One region of the Streptomyces sp. NPDC034099 genome, then DNA from elsewhere that is predicted to be linked to it. Evidence: riboswitches for the same ligand, from Rfam matches in the RefSeq annotation. Region 1 holds a riboswitch; the other holds the start of a gene.
What was found. A riboswitch is a leader RNA that binds a small molecule or an ion and turns the genes downstream of it on or off. The one in region 1 is predicted to bind cyclic di-AMP.
Positions count from the first base shown of each region.

Region 2: another riboswitch for cyclic di-AMP. It lies ahead of rpfA (resuscitation-promoting factor protein RpfA); the one in region 1 lies ahead of ACZ56V_RS02945 (C40 family peptidase).

Region 1 is NZ_JBVISR010000001.1:639,672-647,118, forward strand. It holds gene pcrA (DNA helicase PcrA) at 1-2,241, opposite strand, end outside; cyclic di-AMP (ydaO/yuaA leader) riboswitch at 2,494-2,677, shown strand; gene ACZ56V_RS02945 (C40 family peptidase) at 2,684-3,874, shown strand; gene ACZ56V_RS02950 (tellurite resistance/C4-dicarboxylate transporter family protein) at 4,004-5,020, shown strand; gene ACZ56V_RS02955 (hypothetical protein) at 4,998-5,351, opposite strand; gene ACZ56V_RS02960 (C40 family peptidase) at 5,661-6,716, shown strand; gene ACZ56V_RS02965 (response regulator transcription factor) at 6,745-7,447, opposite strand, start outside.
Region 2 is NZ_JBVISR010000015.1:106,702-114,148, forward strand. It holds gene pkaE (serine/threonine protein kinase PkaE) at 1-382, shown strand, start outside; gene ACZ56V_RS33060 (SurA N-terminal domain-containing protein) at 530-1,180, shown strand; gene ACZ56V_RS33065 (nucleoside triphosphate pyrophosphohydrolase) at 1,257-2,234, shown strand; gene ACZ56V_RS33070 (cytochrome P450 family protein) at 2,231-3,550, shown strand; gene ACZ56V_RS33075 (transglycosylase family protein) at 3,694-4,725, shown strand; cyclic di-AMP (ydaO/yuaA leader) riboswitch at 4,909-5,075, shown strand; gene rpfA (resuscitation-promoting factor protein RpfA) at 5,079-5,816, shown strand; gene eno (phosphopyruvate hydratase) at 6,102-7,382, shown strand.

The sequences.
Region 1 (7,447 bases):
GGCCGCCACGCCCGAGACCGGCGCGGAGGGCGCCGGGCCGTTCGCCCCGGTGCGCTTCCACTCCAGGTGCGGGGCCGGGATCTCCTCCAGGAACCGCGAGGGCGGGTTGTACGACGGCTGGCCCCAGGCGCTGCGCAGCGTCGACCGGGTCAGGTAGAGGCGCTCACGGGCGCGCGTGATGCCGACATAGGCGAGGCGCCGCTCCTCCTCCAGCTCCTTGGCCTGGCCGAGGGCGCGCATGTGCGGGAACACGCCGTCCTCCATGCCGGTGAGGAAGACGACCGGGAACTCCAGACCCTTGGCGGTGTGCAGGGTCATCAGGGTGACGACGCCGTCGCCGTCCTCCTCGTCCGGGATCTGGTCGGAGTCGGCGACGAGCGCGACCTTCTCCAGGAAGTCGGCCAGCGTCCCGGCCTCCTCACCCTCGGCCCGCTCCTGCTCGAACTCCAGGGCGACGGCCGCGAGTTCCTGGAGGTTCTCGATGCGGGTCTCGTCCTGCGGGTCGGTGGAGGCCTGCAACTCGGCCAGGTACCCGGTGCGTTCGAGGATCGCCTCCAGGACGGTGGCCGGTCCGGCGCCGGACTCGACGATGGTGCGCAGGTCCTCCATCAGCGTGTTGAACCGCTTGACGGCGTTCGCGGAGCGCGCGGCCATGCCGTACGCCTCGTCGACGCGCCTCAGCGCCTGCGGGAAGCTGATCTTCTCGCGCTGGGCGAGGGCGTCGATCATCGCCTCCGCGCGGTCGCCGATGCCGCGCTTGGGGACGTTGAGGATGCGGCGCAGCGGCACCGAGTCCTCCGGGTTGGCCAGCACCCGCAGGTAGGCCAGGACGTCCCGGACCTCCTTGCGCTCGTAGAAGCGGACGCCGCCGACGACCTTGTAGGGCAGGCCGGTGCGGATGAAGACCTCTTCGAAGACACGGGACTGGGCGTTGGTCCGGTAGAAGACGGCGACGTCGCCGGCCTTGGCCTCGCCCGCGTCGGTGAGGCGGTCTATCTCGTCGGCGACGAACTGCGCCTCGTCGTGCTCGGTGTCGGCGACGTACCCGGTGATCTGGGCGCCGCTGCCCTGGTTGGTCCACAGGTTCTTGGGGCGGCGGGACTCGTTGCGCTCGATGACCGCGTTGGCGGCGCTGAGGATGGTCTGGGTGGAGCGGTAGTTCTGCTCCAGGAGGATCGTCGTCGCGTCCGGGTAGTCCTCCTCGAACTGGAGGATGTTGCGGATGGTGGCGCCGCGGAAGGCGTAGATCGACTGGTCGGCGTCGCCCACCACGCACAGCTCGGCGGGCGGCACCTCGGCCTCCGGCGGCACGTCGACGGGGTGCTCCGAGGGCACGCCGACCAGCTCGCGCACCAGGGCGTACTGGGCGTGGTTGGTGTCCTGGTACTCGTCGACCAGGACGTGCCGGAAGCGGCGGCGGTAGTGCTCGGCGACGTCCGGGAAGGCGCGCAGCAGATTGACCGTGGTCATGATCAGGTCGTCGAAGTCGAGGGCGTTGGCCTCGCGCAGCCGTGACTGGTACATGGCGTAGGCCTGGGCGAGGGTCTTCTCGAAGCCGTCGGCGGCCTGGGCGGCGAAGTCCTCCTCGTCGATCAGCTCGTTCTTCAGGTTGCTGATCTTCGCGCTGAACGACTTCGGCGGGAAGCGCTTCGGGTCCAGGTCGAGGTCGCGGCAGACCAGCGCCATGAGCCGCTTGGAGTCGGCGGCGTCGTAGATCGAGAACGACGAGGTGAAGCCGAGCTTCTTCGACTCGCGGCGCAGGATGCGGACGCACGCGCTGTGGAAGGTCATCACCCACATCGCGTGGGCGCGCGGGCCGACGAGCTGCTCCACGCGCTCCTTCATCTCGCCCGCGGCCTTGTTGGTGAAGGTGATCGCGAGGATCTGCCCGGGGTGGACGTTCCGCTCGGCCAGCAGGTGGGCGATGCGGTGGGTGAGCACGCGGGTCTTGCCGGAACCGGCACCGGCCACGATGAGCAGCGGGGAGCCGGAGTGGACGACGGCGGCGCGCTGGTTCTCGTTCAGCCCCTCCAGGAGCGCGGCGGCGTCCAGGGCCGGGCGCGGGGCGCCGTCCCGGTAGTGGGTGTCCCGGTCCGGAGGCGCGTCGAACTTCCCGCCGAACAGATCGTGCGGAACCGGCTCCGGTCCGTGCTCGTCCTCGGGCGGCGGCGGGGGTTCCTCCTCGTGACCCCGGGGGGTCTGGAGGCTCGCCAGGAAGCTGTCGTCAAAGAGGCTGCTCATCGCTCTCCGAGTCTAGGGCGCCCCACCGACAACCCGGCGCCACCCCGGAAAATACCCGGCGTTCCAGGACCGGGCACGCCCCGCGACCGGCCGGAACACGAAGAGTGACGCGCACTGCCCGGCCAGAGGCGCCCGCACGGAAGGTCACGAAAATGTATCGGGCATATCACCCACCAACCTTCACAGCGGCCACACGAGTTGGCTACCGTGCGGGCAGGCCGCTCGACCCCCTCCGGCGAACCCCGCCGGGCCGCGCGGCCTCCGCCGAGTCCGACGTGCCCGCACGGCACCCGGAGCCGGGGACCCAACCGTGAACTCTGGGGTGAATCGGCCGCACCGCCCTCGACGAGAGGACGGTCCGCCGTAGGGCAACCCTTCCATGCCACACCGCCCGAACCCGACAGCTAACCCGGTAGGCGGAGCACTGGAAGGAGTCGCCTCCTTGGCGTCGCACCGCAAGTCGCGTCCCACCGGTACCCGCGTCGCAGGCATACGGACCCCGGCCCTCGCCACCGCGGCCCTCACCTCCGTCGCCCTGCTGTCCCAGACGGCGAACGCCACGCCGTCGGACGACCGGCCGACCCTGGAGGAGGTCGAGAAGAAGGTCGACGACCTCTACCGCCAGGCCGGGTCGGCGACCGAGAAGTACAACGCGGCCAAGGAGAAGACCACCAAGCAGCGCAAGAAGGTCGACGGCCTCCTCGACGACGTCGCCCAGCGCACCCAGAAGCTCAACGACGCGCGCGAGGAGCTGGGTTCCTTCGCCTCCGCCCAGTACCGCACGGGCGCCTCGGTTCCGGAGACCGCGACGCTGCTGCTCGCGGACTCGCCGCAGGACTACTTCGACCAGAACCAGCTGATGAACCGGCTCACCGGCCGGCAGAAGACCGCCGTCGACGACTACGTCACGCAGCAGTCCGAGACGATGAAGAAGCGCCGGGAGGCCACCGAGAGCCTCGAGACGCTCACCGACTCGCAGACCGACCTCAAGACGGCCAAGTCGACCGTCCAGAAGAAGCTGGCCACCGCGCGGAAGCTGCTGTCGGAGCTGACCGCCGAGGAGAAGGCCCGGCTGGCGGCGATCGAGAAGAAGAAGCAGCAGGAGGCCGCCCGCAAGGCCGCCGAGCTGGCGAAGCAGCAGGCGGAGGAGGCGGCCGAGCGCAAGCGGCAGGAGGAGGCCGCCCAGCAGGAGAGCGGCTCCGGGTCCTCGGGGACCTCCGGCGGCACCGGTTCGTCGGACTCCTCGGGCTCGTCGACTCCGGGCACCTCGGCCGGCACCAAGGCCGAGAAGGCGATCGCCTTCGCCCGCGCCCAGATCGGCAAGCCGTACGTCTGGGGCGCCACGGGCCCCGGCTCCTACGACTGCTCGGGCCTCACCCAGGCCGCCTGGAAGGCCGCCGGCGTGAGCCTGCCGCGCGTCACCTACGACCAGGTCAACGCCGGCACGACCGTCTCCGTCTCCCAGGCACAACCCGGTGACCTGGTCTTCTTCTACGACGACATCAGCCACGTCGGTCTGTACATCGGCGACGGCATGATGATCCACGCCCCGAAGCCGGGCGCGTACGTCCGCGAGGAGTCGATCTTCTACGACGGAGAGTCGTCGATCCACAGCGTGGTGCGCCCGGCCTGACCGGCGAGGCTCTCCGGGGCCCGCCCGGCGGATCCGGCCGCGGACGCGGGGTCCGGCACGCATCTGGTGGACAAGGCGCCGCGCCCTTCCTGCGGCCCGATCCGCCGGACAGGCCCTAGCATCGGGCGCATGTCATCGGCCACCCATCCCTCCGCGCTGCGCACCTGGTGGGCGCAGCGTCCACCGGCGGCCGGGGCCGCGGTGATGGCGACCGGCATCGTGTCGGTCGCCCTGCATCTGACGGGCCGCGAGATCCTGTCCCGGACCGCCCTGGTCCTGGCCTGCGCCGCCTGGCTGATACTGGCCGCGAACTTCGTCTACCTGCTCCTTGCCGACCGGGCGCAGTGGGTGCGGCGGGCCGGGACGCCGGGGGCGCTCACCGCCGTCGCCGCGACGACCGTGCTCGGCGCCCGGTTCTCGCTGCTCGGCTGGTCGCTCCTGGCGGCGGTGCTGCTGGTGCTGGCGGCCCTGCTGTGGCCGTGGCTGCTGTACCTGGTGGTGCAGCGCTGGGGGCGGCGGATGCCCGGGGCGGTGTTCCTGAGCTGCGTGGCCACGGAGGGGCTCGCCGTGCTCGCCGCCACGCTGGCCGCGGCCACCTCGACGCCCTGGCTGGCGCACGCGGCGCTGGTGCCGTTCTGGCTGGGGATCGTGCTCTACCTGATCGCGCTGTTCCGCTTCGACCTGCGGCAGGTGGCCCGTGGCTCCGGGGACCACTGGGTGGCGGGCGGCGCGCTCGCCATCTCGGCCCTCGCCGGCGCCAAGCTGCTCGCGGCGGCCGGGACCGGCATGTACCTGTGGAACGCCGACGACCAGGCCGTCCTGCACGACGTGACCGTCTTCCTGCTCACGCTCGACCTGGCCTGGTACGCCGTACTGCTGGCCGCCGAGATCGCCTGGCCCCGCCTCCGCTACGACGTGCGCCGCTGGTCGACCGTCTTCCCGCTCGGCATGACGGCGGCGGCGACGCTGTCCGTGGCCGTGGTCGTCGACGTCCCGTGGCTGGACGCGCCCGGCCGGGCGCTGCTGTGGATCGCGGTGGCCGGGTGGCTGGCGGTCGCGGCGGGGGCGGTCGTCCAGGCCCGGGCCGGACTGCGGTCCGCGGCGGAGGGCTCGGGGGCGGCGGTCAGGTCCACAGCACCGCGATGAAGATGTTCACCAGGGTCAGCGCGCCGACCAGGCCGAACAGCGGCTTGTCCACCTTCTCGTCGTCGCGCTTCACGTAGACCAGGCCAAGGATCACGATCAGCACGGCGAGCTTCACGCCGATCTTGACGTTGTCGACGGAGTAGTCCTGGGCCTGGTTGAGGCCGACCAGGACGGCGCCGGTGACCAGCATCGTCAGCGCGCCGTGCAGCATCGCGGGGGTGAACCGGGCCGTGCCCTGGCCCATCGCCTTCATCTGGGTCAGGAAGCCGCCCAGGAGCGCGGCGATACCGATGATGTGCAGGCCGACGAAGAGGTGGATGAGTACGTCCATGAGGCCGGAGCCTAATGAGGACCCGGGCGCGCCCGGACACCGGCCCGGGCCGGCGCTCCCATAACAGCTCACGTTCCCCGTCCGCCTCCGATCCGGCATATCGGTCATCACCCTGCGTGAAGACGACGGGTCCTGGAGCGGGCGGCGGCCACATACGGTCGCCGCACGATCCGCTGCCGCCACTTCCGTGCATCCCGTCACCGGACCGTTACCGACCCGCCTAGCGTCCTGGCCCAGGCAGCCGGAGCGGACCGGCGCCGACCCGGCGCGGGCCGGGGTCGAGTCGTACGGAAGGACGTGGATCGCAAGGTGGGAACGCACCGCAGGCCGCGACAGCGCGCGACGGGCGGCGGCAGGGCTCGTACGGCGGCCACGATCACCCTCGCGGGCGCGGCCACCGCGACGGGCCTGGGCGGGACCGGACACGCCGATCCGCAGCCGACGGCGGCGCAGGTCAGGGCCAAGGTGGACAAGCTCTACCAGGAGGCCGAGGTGGCCACGGAGAAGTACAACGGCGCGAAGGAGAAGGCGGACGCCGCCGAACGGCGCCTGGAGGAACTGCGGGACGAAACCGCCCGCAAGGAGGACCGGCTGAACTCGGCGCGGGAGGCACTGGGTTCGGTCGCGGCGGCGCAGTACCGCAGCGGCGGCCTGGACCCGGCGCTGCAACTCGCGCTCTCGTCCGACCCGGACCGGTATCTCGACGGCGCCGCGTTCGTCGAGCGCGCGGGCAGCCGGCAGACGGCCGCGGTAGGCCGCGTACGCAAGGAACTGCGGGAGATCGAGCGCCTGCGCGGGGCCGCCCGCGTCGAGGTCTCCTCGCTGAAGTCGCGCCGGGCCGAGCTGAAACGTCACCGCGAGACCGTCACCGGCAAGCTGGAGTCGGCCCGCCGCCTGCTGTCCCGGCTGACCGCCGAGGAACGCGCCCGCGTCGGCGACGGAACGGGCCATCGCGCCTCCCGCGCCTCCTCGGCCGGCCCCCGGGAGGGCCTGTCCGCCGCCGCCCAGGCCCCCGACTCCCGCGCCGCGGCGGCCGTCGCCTACGCCTACCAGAAGCTCGGCAGCCCCTACGTGTGGGGCGCGACCGGCCCGAACGCCTTCGACTGCTCGGGCCTCACCCAGGCCGCCTACCGCGCGGCCGGCGTCTCCCTGCCCCGCACGACCTACGCCCAGATCGGCGCGGGCCGCCGCGTCGGACGGTCCGAACTCCTCCCCGGGGACCTGGTCTTCTTCTACTCGGGCATCAGTCACGTCGGCATCTACGTCGGCAACGGGCAGATGATCCACGCCCCGAACCCCTCGGCGCCGGTGCGCGTCGCCCCGGTCGACGAGATGCCGTTCGCGGGGGCCGCGCGGGTGGTGTGAGACGCGGACGCCACCCCGTGCGGAACCGTCAGACCAGCCGCCGCGCGGTTGCCCAGCGGGTCAGCTCGTGCCGGTTGGACAGCTGGAGCTTGCGCAGGACCGCCGAGACGTGGGACTCGACCGTCTTGACCGAGATGTACAGCTGTTTGGCGATCTCCTTGTACGCGTAGCCGCGGGCGATCAGGCGCAGCACCTCGCGCTCGCGCTGGGTGAGCCGGTCCAGGTCCTCGTCGACGGGCGGCGCGTCCGTGGAGGCGAACGCGTCGAGGACGAAGCCGGCCAGCCGCGGGGAGAACACGGCGTCCCCCTCCTGGACGCGGAAGACGGAGTCGACCAGGTCGGTGCCGGTGATGGTCTTGGTGACATAGCCCCGGGCGCCGCCGCGGATCACTCCGATCACGTCCTCCGCCGCGTCCGAGACGGACAGGGCGAGGAAGCGGACGGGCCGCTCGGCGTCGCTCATCAGGGGCGCGCAGCGGCGCAGCACCTCGACCCCGCCGCCGCCGGGGAGGTGGACGTCGAGGAGCACGACCTCGGGGCGGGTCGCGGTGATGACCGTGACGGCCTGGTCGACGTCGGCGGCCTCGCCGACGACCTCGACCCCGGTCTCGGCGGTCTGGCCGATCTCGGCCTGGACGCCGGTGCGGAACATCCGGTGGTCGTCGACGAGCACCACGCGCACGCGGCGCTCCCCCGCGCCACCACTCGCCGGCTGTGCGGGCTCGGCCGCC
Region 2 (7,447 bases), on a different contig from region 1:
GTACCGGCGCGCCCTGCCCGAACTGCGCCGCCTCGCCGACGAACGCGCCGCCGAGGCCGGCCAGGCCGACCCGCAGTCCCTGCGCCACCGCTACGACGCCGCCCAGTGCCTGGAACAGCTCGGCGAACCCGCCGCCGCCCTCGCCGAGTACCGGGCCCTGCTGCCGTACTACGAGAACCAGTACGTCGCCGGAGACCCCGACCTCGCCCACGACGTCCGCCGCCGCATCGGCCACCTCCTGCTCGCCCTCGGCGACCGGGCCGCCGCCCACGACACGCTGGCCCGGCTGCTGCACGACGTGGAGCGCGTCCACGGCCCCGGCCACCCGCTCGCGGGCGACATCCGGCGCACCCTCCAGTGGCTCGGCCGGATGCGCGGCTGACACTGCCGGTGCGCGCGGGGGCGAGGCGGTGCCCGAAGTCCTGATGAATCGTTGGTCCAATGGGTTGGCCAGAGCCGGGCCACTGCCTAACATCGATCACCGCAAGACTTTGTGCACCGTCGCACAATCTCCAAACGGGAGGTTCCCTTGCACCGCCGCCGCCGTCGCCCCGCGCTTCTCCTCACCGCCGCGATCGCCGCAGCGGCACCCCTGCTCACCGCCTGCGGCAACGACGCGCATCCGGGCGCGGCGGCCGTCGTCGGCGACCAGCGGATCACCGTCGCCCAGCTGGAGACCCGCGTCGACGAGGTGCGCGAGGCACAGCGCGCCGCCGTCCCCGACGACACCCAGTACCAGCAGGTCGTCGCCCGGACCGGCACCCTCACCCGCGACACCCTGCACGGCATGGTCCTCGACCGGGTCCTGCACCGCGCCGCCCAGGACGCCGGAGTGACCGTCAGCCGCAAGGAAGTGCAGGGCATGCGCGGCGAGCTGGAGAAGCAGGCCGGCGGCCCCGAGCAGCTGGAGACGGCCTGGCTCCAGCAGTACGGCGTCGCCCCCGACCGCCTCGACGACAACCTCCTCGTCCAGATCGAGGCCCAGAAGCTCGCCCAGAGCCTCGGCACCGACACCAGCCGGCCCGAGTTCTGGCAGGCCCTGTCCGAGGCCTCCAAGAAGCTCGACGTCGACCTCAACCCGCGCTACGGCGCCTGGGACGTCCAGAAGAGCAGCCGCGTCGACACCCGGACGCCGTGGGTGCGGGAGATCACGGCGGCGGGGTCCCAGCAGCCGGCGTAGCCGCGCTGACCTGCGGCGATACGCCCCCCTGTGGACAACTCGGGGGGTGGTCGGCGGCGTGCGTTAGGTTCGGAGAGTGAACGCAACCACCGCCGGCGCGACCGCCCCCGACCAGGGCCGCATCGTCCTGCTCACCACCAGCCACCGCGTCGCCCCCGGCCTGCTGTCCTGGCCCGCCTGGCAGGCCCTGCGCACCGCCGACCGCGTCCTGTGCGCCGACGGAGCCCACCCGCAGCTGCCGTACCTGCGCGAGGCGGGCATCCGGGTCGACGAGGCGGCCCCGACCGCCGAGGAGCTGGTGGACGCCTGCGCCGGCGGCCGCACCGCGGTGGTCGTCGCGAGCGGCGAGGGCGACCCCGCGCTCACCGACGGCCTGGCCCGCCTCGCCGGCTCCGGCCGCGTCCCGATGCCCGACCTCGAACTGCTCCCCGCCTCCTACGACCTCCCGGGCGCCCGCCTCCTCGACCTCGTCCAGGTCATGGACCGCATCCGCCTCGAATGCCCCTGGTCCTCCCGCCGCACCCACGAGGGCCTGGCCAAGTACGCCATCGAGGAGGCGTACGAACTCGTCGAGGCCATCGAGGACGGCGACCGCGACGAGCTGCGGGAGGAGCTGGGCGACGTACTGCTCCAGGTCGTCTTCCACGCCCGTATCGCCGAGGAGGACCCCGACGCCCCGTTCTCCGTCGACGACGTGGCCGGCACCATCGTCGACAAGCTCATCCACCGCCACCCGCACGTCTTCGGCGACGAGACGGCCGACACCCCCGAGGAGGTCCGGGAGCACTGGCTGCGCACCAAGGCCGCCGAGAAGCAGCGCACCTCGGTCACCGAGGGCGTCCCCCTCGGCCAGCCCGGCCTCGCCCTCGCCGCCAAGCTCGTCTCCCGCGTCCGCACCGCGGGCCTCGACGTCCCGCTGCCCTCCGGCGACGGCATCGGCTACGAACTGCTCGCCCTCGCCGCCCGCGCCGAGTCCGAGGGCACCGACCCCGAGGCGGCCCTGAGAGCGGCGGCCCGCACGTACCGGGACGCGATCCGGGCGGTCGAGGGATGACCGGCCGCCCGCCCGTCCCCGGCCCTGCCTCCGGCCCCGCTCCCGAGCTGTTCACCTGGGAGTTCGCCAGCGACCCCTACCCGGCGTACGCCTGGCTGCGGGAACACGCCCCCGTGCACCGCACCCGGCTGCCCAGCGGGGTGGAGGCCTGGCTGGTCACCCGGTACGCCGACGCCAAGCAGGCCCTCGCCGACCCGCGGCTGTCCAAGAACCCGGCGCACCACGCCGAGCCCGCGCACGCCAAGGGCAAGACCGGCATTCCGGGGGAGCGGAAGGCCGAGCTGATGACCCATCTGCTGAACATCGACCCGCCCGACCACACCCGGCTGCGCCGACTGGTCAGCAAGGCGTTCACACCCCGCCGGGTGGCGGAGTTCGCGCCCCGGGTGCAGGAGCTGGCCGACGGCCTCATCGACCGGTTCGCCGCCACCGGCTCCGCCGACCTGATCCACGAGTTCGCCTTCCCCCTGCCCATCTACGCCATCTGCGACCTGCTCGGCGTCCCCCGCGAGGACCAGGACGACTTCCGGGACTGGGCGGGCATGATGATCCGTCACGGAGGCGGTCCGCGGGGCGGCGTCGCCCGGTCGGTGAAGAAGATGCGGGGCTATCTCGCCGACCTCATCCACCGCAAGCGCGCCGCGCTGCCGCCCGAGCCGGCCCCCGGCGAGGACCTCATCTCCGGCCTGATCCGCGCCTCCGACCACGGCGAGCACCTCACCGAGAACGAGGCCGCGGCCATGGCCTTCATCCTGCTCTTCGCAGGTTTCGAGACCACGGTCAACCTTGTGGGCAACGGCACGTACGCCCTGCTCACCCACCCCGAGCAGCGGGAGCGGCTGCAGACCTCCCTGGCCGCCGGGGAGCGTGGCCTGCTGGAGACCGGCGTCGAGGAACTCCTGCGGTATGACGGCCCGGTGGAGCTGGCCACCTGGCGCTTCGCCACCCGGCCGCTGACCATCGGCGGCGAGGACGTCGCGGCCGGCGACCCCGTCCTCGTCGTCCTCGCCGCCGCCGACCGGGACCCGGAGCGGTTCACCGACCCCGACACCCTCGACCTCGCCCGCCGCGACAGCCAGCACCTCGGGTACGGCCACGGCATCCACTACTGCCTCGGCGCCCCGCTCGCCCGGCTGGAGGGGCAGACCGCGCTGGCCACGCTCCTCACCCGGCTGCCGGACCTCCGCCTCGCCGCGGACCCGGCCGAACTCCGCTGGCGCGGCGGCCTCATCATGCGAGGTCTGCGCACCTTGCCGGTGGCGTTCACGCCGTTCGCGTCATCGGCCGGCAACGGTCCGTCGACGACGCAAAAGTGACACGCGCTCAACTCTGTGATCTTCACGTGATCTGCGCGGCATGAACTTGTGACAAGCGATGATCTCCCTATACGTTCACGGATCAACGTGGTGTCGAGCGTCATCCGCCACGTGGTCCCCGTCGTCTTGTGAAAGGTCGTCGCATGCTCTCCGGGAACGGTCGTCACCGCCGCCCCCGCCAGGCACCCGCTCTGGTCGTCGCCGCCGGAGTGACCGGCTCCGCCATCGCGATCCCGCTGCTCGGCGCCACCGGCGCCCACGCGGCCGACTCGGCGTCCTGGGACCAGGTGGCCGAGTGCGAGACCGGCGGCGCCTGGAGCCAGAACAGCGGCAACGGCTACTACGGCGGCCTGCAGCTGTCCCAGGATGCCTGGGAGCAGTACGGCGGCCTGGACTACGCCCCCAGTGCCGACCGGGCCAGTCGCTCCCAGCAGATAAGAATCGCCGAGAAGATACACGCGGACCAGGGCATCGCCGCCTGGCCGACCTGCGGTCTCCTCGCCGGACTGGGCAACGGCTCCGGGGTCACGGGCGGCGGCTCGGACACGGCCGGTGACGGGGCGTCGGAGGGTACGGGCACTTCGGAGGGGACGGATACCACCAAGTCGTCCGAATCGCCCACGGCAACCGAAACGCCCGAGTCGTCCGGGTCATCCGGCTCGACCGACTCGTCCGGATCGGCCGGGGTGGCGGAGTCGCCTTCCGAAGCGTCCTCTTCGTCCCCTTCGCCCTCTTCTTCGGAGTCGTCTGACGCCTCGTCCGACGGTTCGGGCGGTACTTCGGGCGACTCGTCCGGCGACGCCGGCCAATCCGCCAAGTCGGACACTTCGCCCGATTCTGACCGTTCCGCCAGCGCCGAACCACGGGAAACCGAGGGCTCGTCCGGCGCCGGCCGGCACCGCGGCGACAGTGCGGAGGAGGGTGCCGCGAAGGAGAGCCTCACGGACACGGCGACGGGGCGGCACGCCTCGCGCGACGGTGGCACGCGGGACGCCGGTGGCGGCCGTTACGTCGTGCGCACCGGCGACAGTCTGTGGGCCATCGCCGACTCCCTTGAGGTCGACGGCGGGTGGCATGCGCTCTACGCCGACAACGAGGCGGTCGTCGGTACCGACCCCGACCACATCCTGCCCGGTCAGACGCTCACGGTCACGGGCGAATCGGGCGAAAAGTAGGGGGAGTTCACGTCACGGTTAGAGATCTTATGTCCCTTTTGGATATCGTGAGAGATAGGTCTCAGAAGCCGTGATCGTCTTTGAAAATCCGCGGAGCGCGTGTCTACGGTCATGACCGCTCGCCACCGCGGGCCCCGACAGCCGCAACGCCGAATCCTGCCAGCGGCCGTACGGGAACAGTCGTCGCGTCAAGCGCCGAAGGCAGGAGCGGGGGACCCAAGGTAAGCGCCGCACCGGGCAGTTGAGCCGGAGTGGCTAGGGGTGAAGCCGAGTTCCGCGAGGAACCCGGCCGGGCAACTCAACCGGCCCGAACCCGACAGCTCACCTCGCAGGCGTCGGTGAGGGGATCAACCATGCTGTTTTCCGGCAAGGGCAAGCACCGTCGTCCGTCCAAGGCCACCCGTGTCATCGCCGTCGCCGGTGTCACCGGTGCCGCCGTCGCCGCCCCGCTGATGGCGGCCGGCAACGCCTCCGCCGCCACCGCGTCCGAGTGGGACGCCGTCGCCCAGTGCGAGTCCGGCGGCAACTGGTCCATCAACACCGGCAACGGTTACTACGGCGGTCTGCAGTTCTCCGCCTCCACCTGGGCCGCCTACGGCGGTACGCAGTACGCCTCCACCGCCGACCAGGCGAGCAAGTCCCAGCAGATCCAGATCGCCGAGAAGGTGCTCGCGGGCCAGGGCAAGGGTGCCTGGCCGGTCTGCGGCACCGGCCTGTCGGGCGCCGCGTACACCGGTGGCGGCTCGCAGGACAGCGGTTCCGGCAGCTCCGAGAGCTCGCAGAGCCAGAGCAGCGGTTCCACCGCCGAGCGCTCCACCGAGCAGAAGGCCTCCCGGTCCTCCGAGCGTCCGGCCGCGGAGCCGAAGGCCGAGAAGCCCGAGAAGACCGAGAAGAAGACCGTCACCACCCCGACCGGCAAGAAGGTCGAGAAGGGCGACGGCGAGTACAAGGTCGTCAAGGGCGACACCCTCAGCTCGATCGCCCAGGAGCACGAGGTCAAGGGCGGCTGGGCGAAGCTGTTCAAGCTGAACGACGACATCGTCGACGACGCCGACCTGATCTACCCGGGCCAGCAGCTGCACCTCAAGTAAGCGGCGGCGGCTCCCGCGACTCCCGCCCCGGTGCGTGTTCCCCCGTACGCACCGGGGCGGGATTTTTCACGTCCCGCGTCCGCCGGGGCCCGCCCACGGTTCCGTCCCGGTTTCCGGAAACGTCTTTGTTCCGTTCGGAAACAATTTACTCTCGGTTCTGTCCAGCGGGTGGGCGATCGGCTGGCCGATCGCCCGGAGCCGGTTAGGCTCGGTCCCGCAGAGCCGCCGCGGTCCTGCGGGACCCGCGCGTCACACCGAAGCGTCACATTGAAGAAGGAGATGCTCGTGCCGTCCATCGACGTCGTCGTAGCCCGGGAAATCCTGGACTCCCGAGGCAACCCCACGGTCGAGGTCGAGGTCGGCCTCGACGACGGCAGCACGGGTCGTGCCGCCGTTCCGTCCGGCGCCTCCACTGGTGCCTTCGAGGCCATCGAACTCCGTGACGGCGACCAGAGCCGTTACCTCGGCAAGGGCGTCGAGAAGGCCGTGCTGGCCGTCATCGAGCAGATCGGCCCGGAGCTGGTCGGCTACGACGCCACCGAGCAGCGCCTGATCGACCAGGCCATGTTCGACCTGGACGCCACCGACAACAAGGGCTCGCTCGGCGCCAACGCCATCCTGGGCGTCTCCCTCGCCGTCGCCCACGCCGCCTCCGAGGCCAGCGACCTGCCGCTCTTCCGCTACCTGGGCGGTCCGAACGCGCACCTGCTGCCGGTGCCGATGATGAACATCCTGAACGGCGGCTCGCACGCCGACTCCAACGTGGACATCCAGGAGTTCATGATCGCTCCGATCGGCGCGGAGTCCTTCTCCGAGGCGCTGCGCTGGGGCGCCGAGGTCTACCACACGCTCAAGAAGGTCCTGAAGAACAAGGGCCTGGCCACCGGCCTGGGCGACGAGGGCGGCTTCGCCCCGAACCTCGGCTCCAACCGCGAGGCCCTCGACCTCATCCTCGAGGCGATCAAGGAGGCCGGCTACACCCCCGGCGAGCAGATCGCCCTCGCGCTCGACGTCGCCGCGTCCGAGTTCTACAAGGACGGCTCCTACTCCTTCGAGGGCAAGGAGCGCTCCGCCGCCGAGATGACCGAGTACTACGCCGAGCTGGTCGACGCGTACCCGCTGGTCTCCATCGAGGACCCGCTGTTCGAGGACGACTGGGACGGCTGGAAGACCATCACCGCCAAGCTCGGCGACAAGGTCCAGCTGGTCGGCGACGACCTGTTCGTCACCAACCCGGAGCGCCTGGCCCGCGGCATCGAGGAGAACTCGGCCAACGCCCTGCTGGTCAAGGTCAACCAGATCGGTTCGCTGACCGAGACCCTGGACGCCGTCGAGCTGGCCCAGCGCAACGGCTTCAAGTGCATGATGTCCCACCGCTCCGGCGAGACCGAGGACGTCACCATCGCCGACCTGGCCGTCGCCACCAACTGCGGCCAGATCAAGACCGGCGCCCCGGCCCGCTCCGAGCGCGTGGCCAAGTACAACCAGCTGCTGCGCATCGAGGAGATCCTCGACGACGCCGCGGTGTACGCCGGCCGCAGCGCCTTCCCCCGCTTCAAGGGCTGACCCCGCCCGCGAGAGGCAGCGTCGTACGTACGTCCCCGTACTCGGTCCCGTACCGTGTGCGGGGA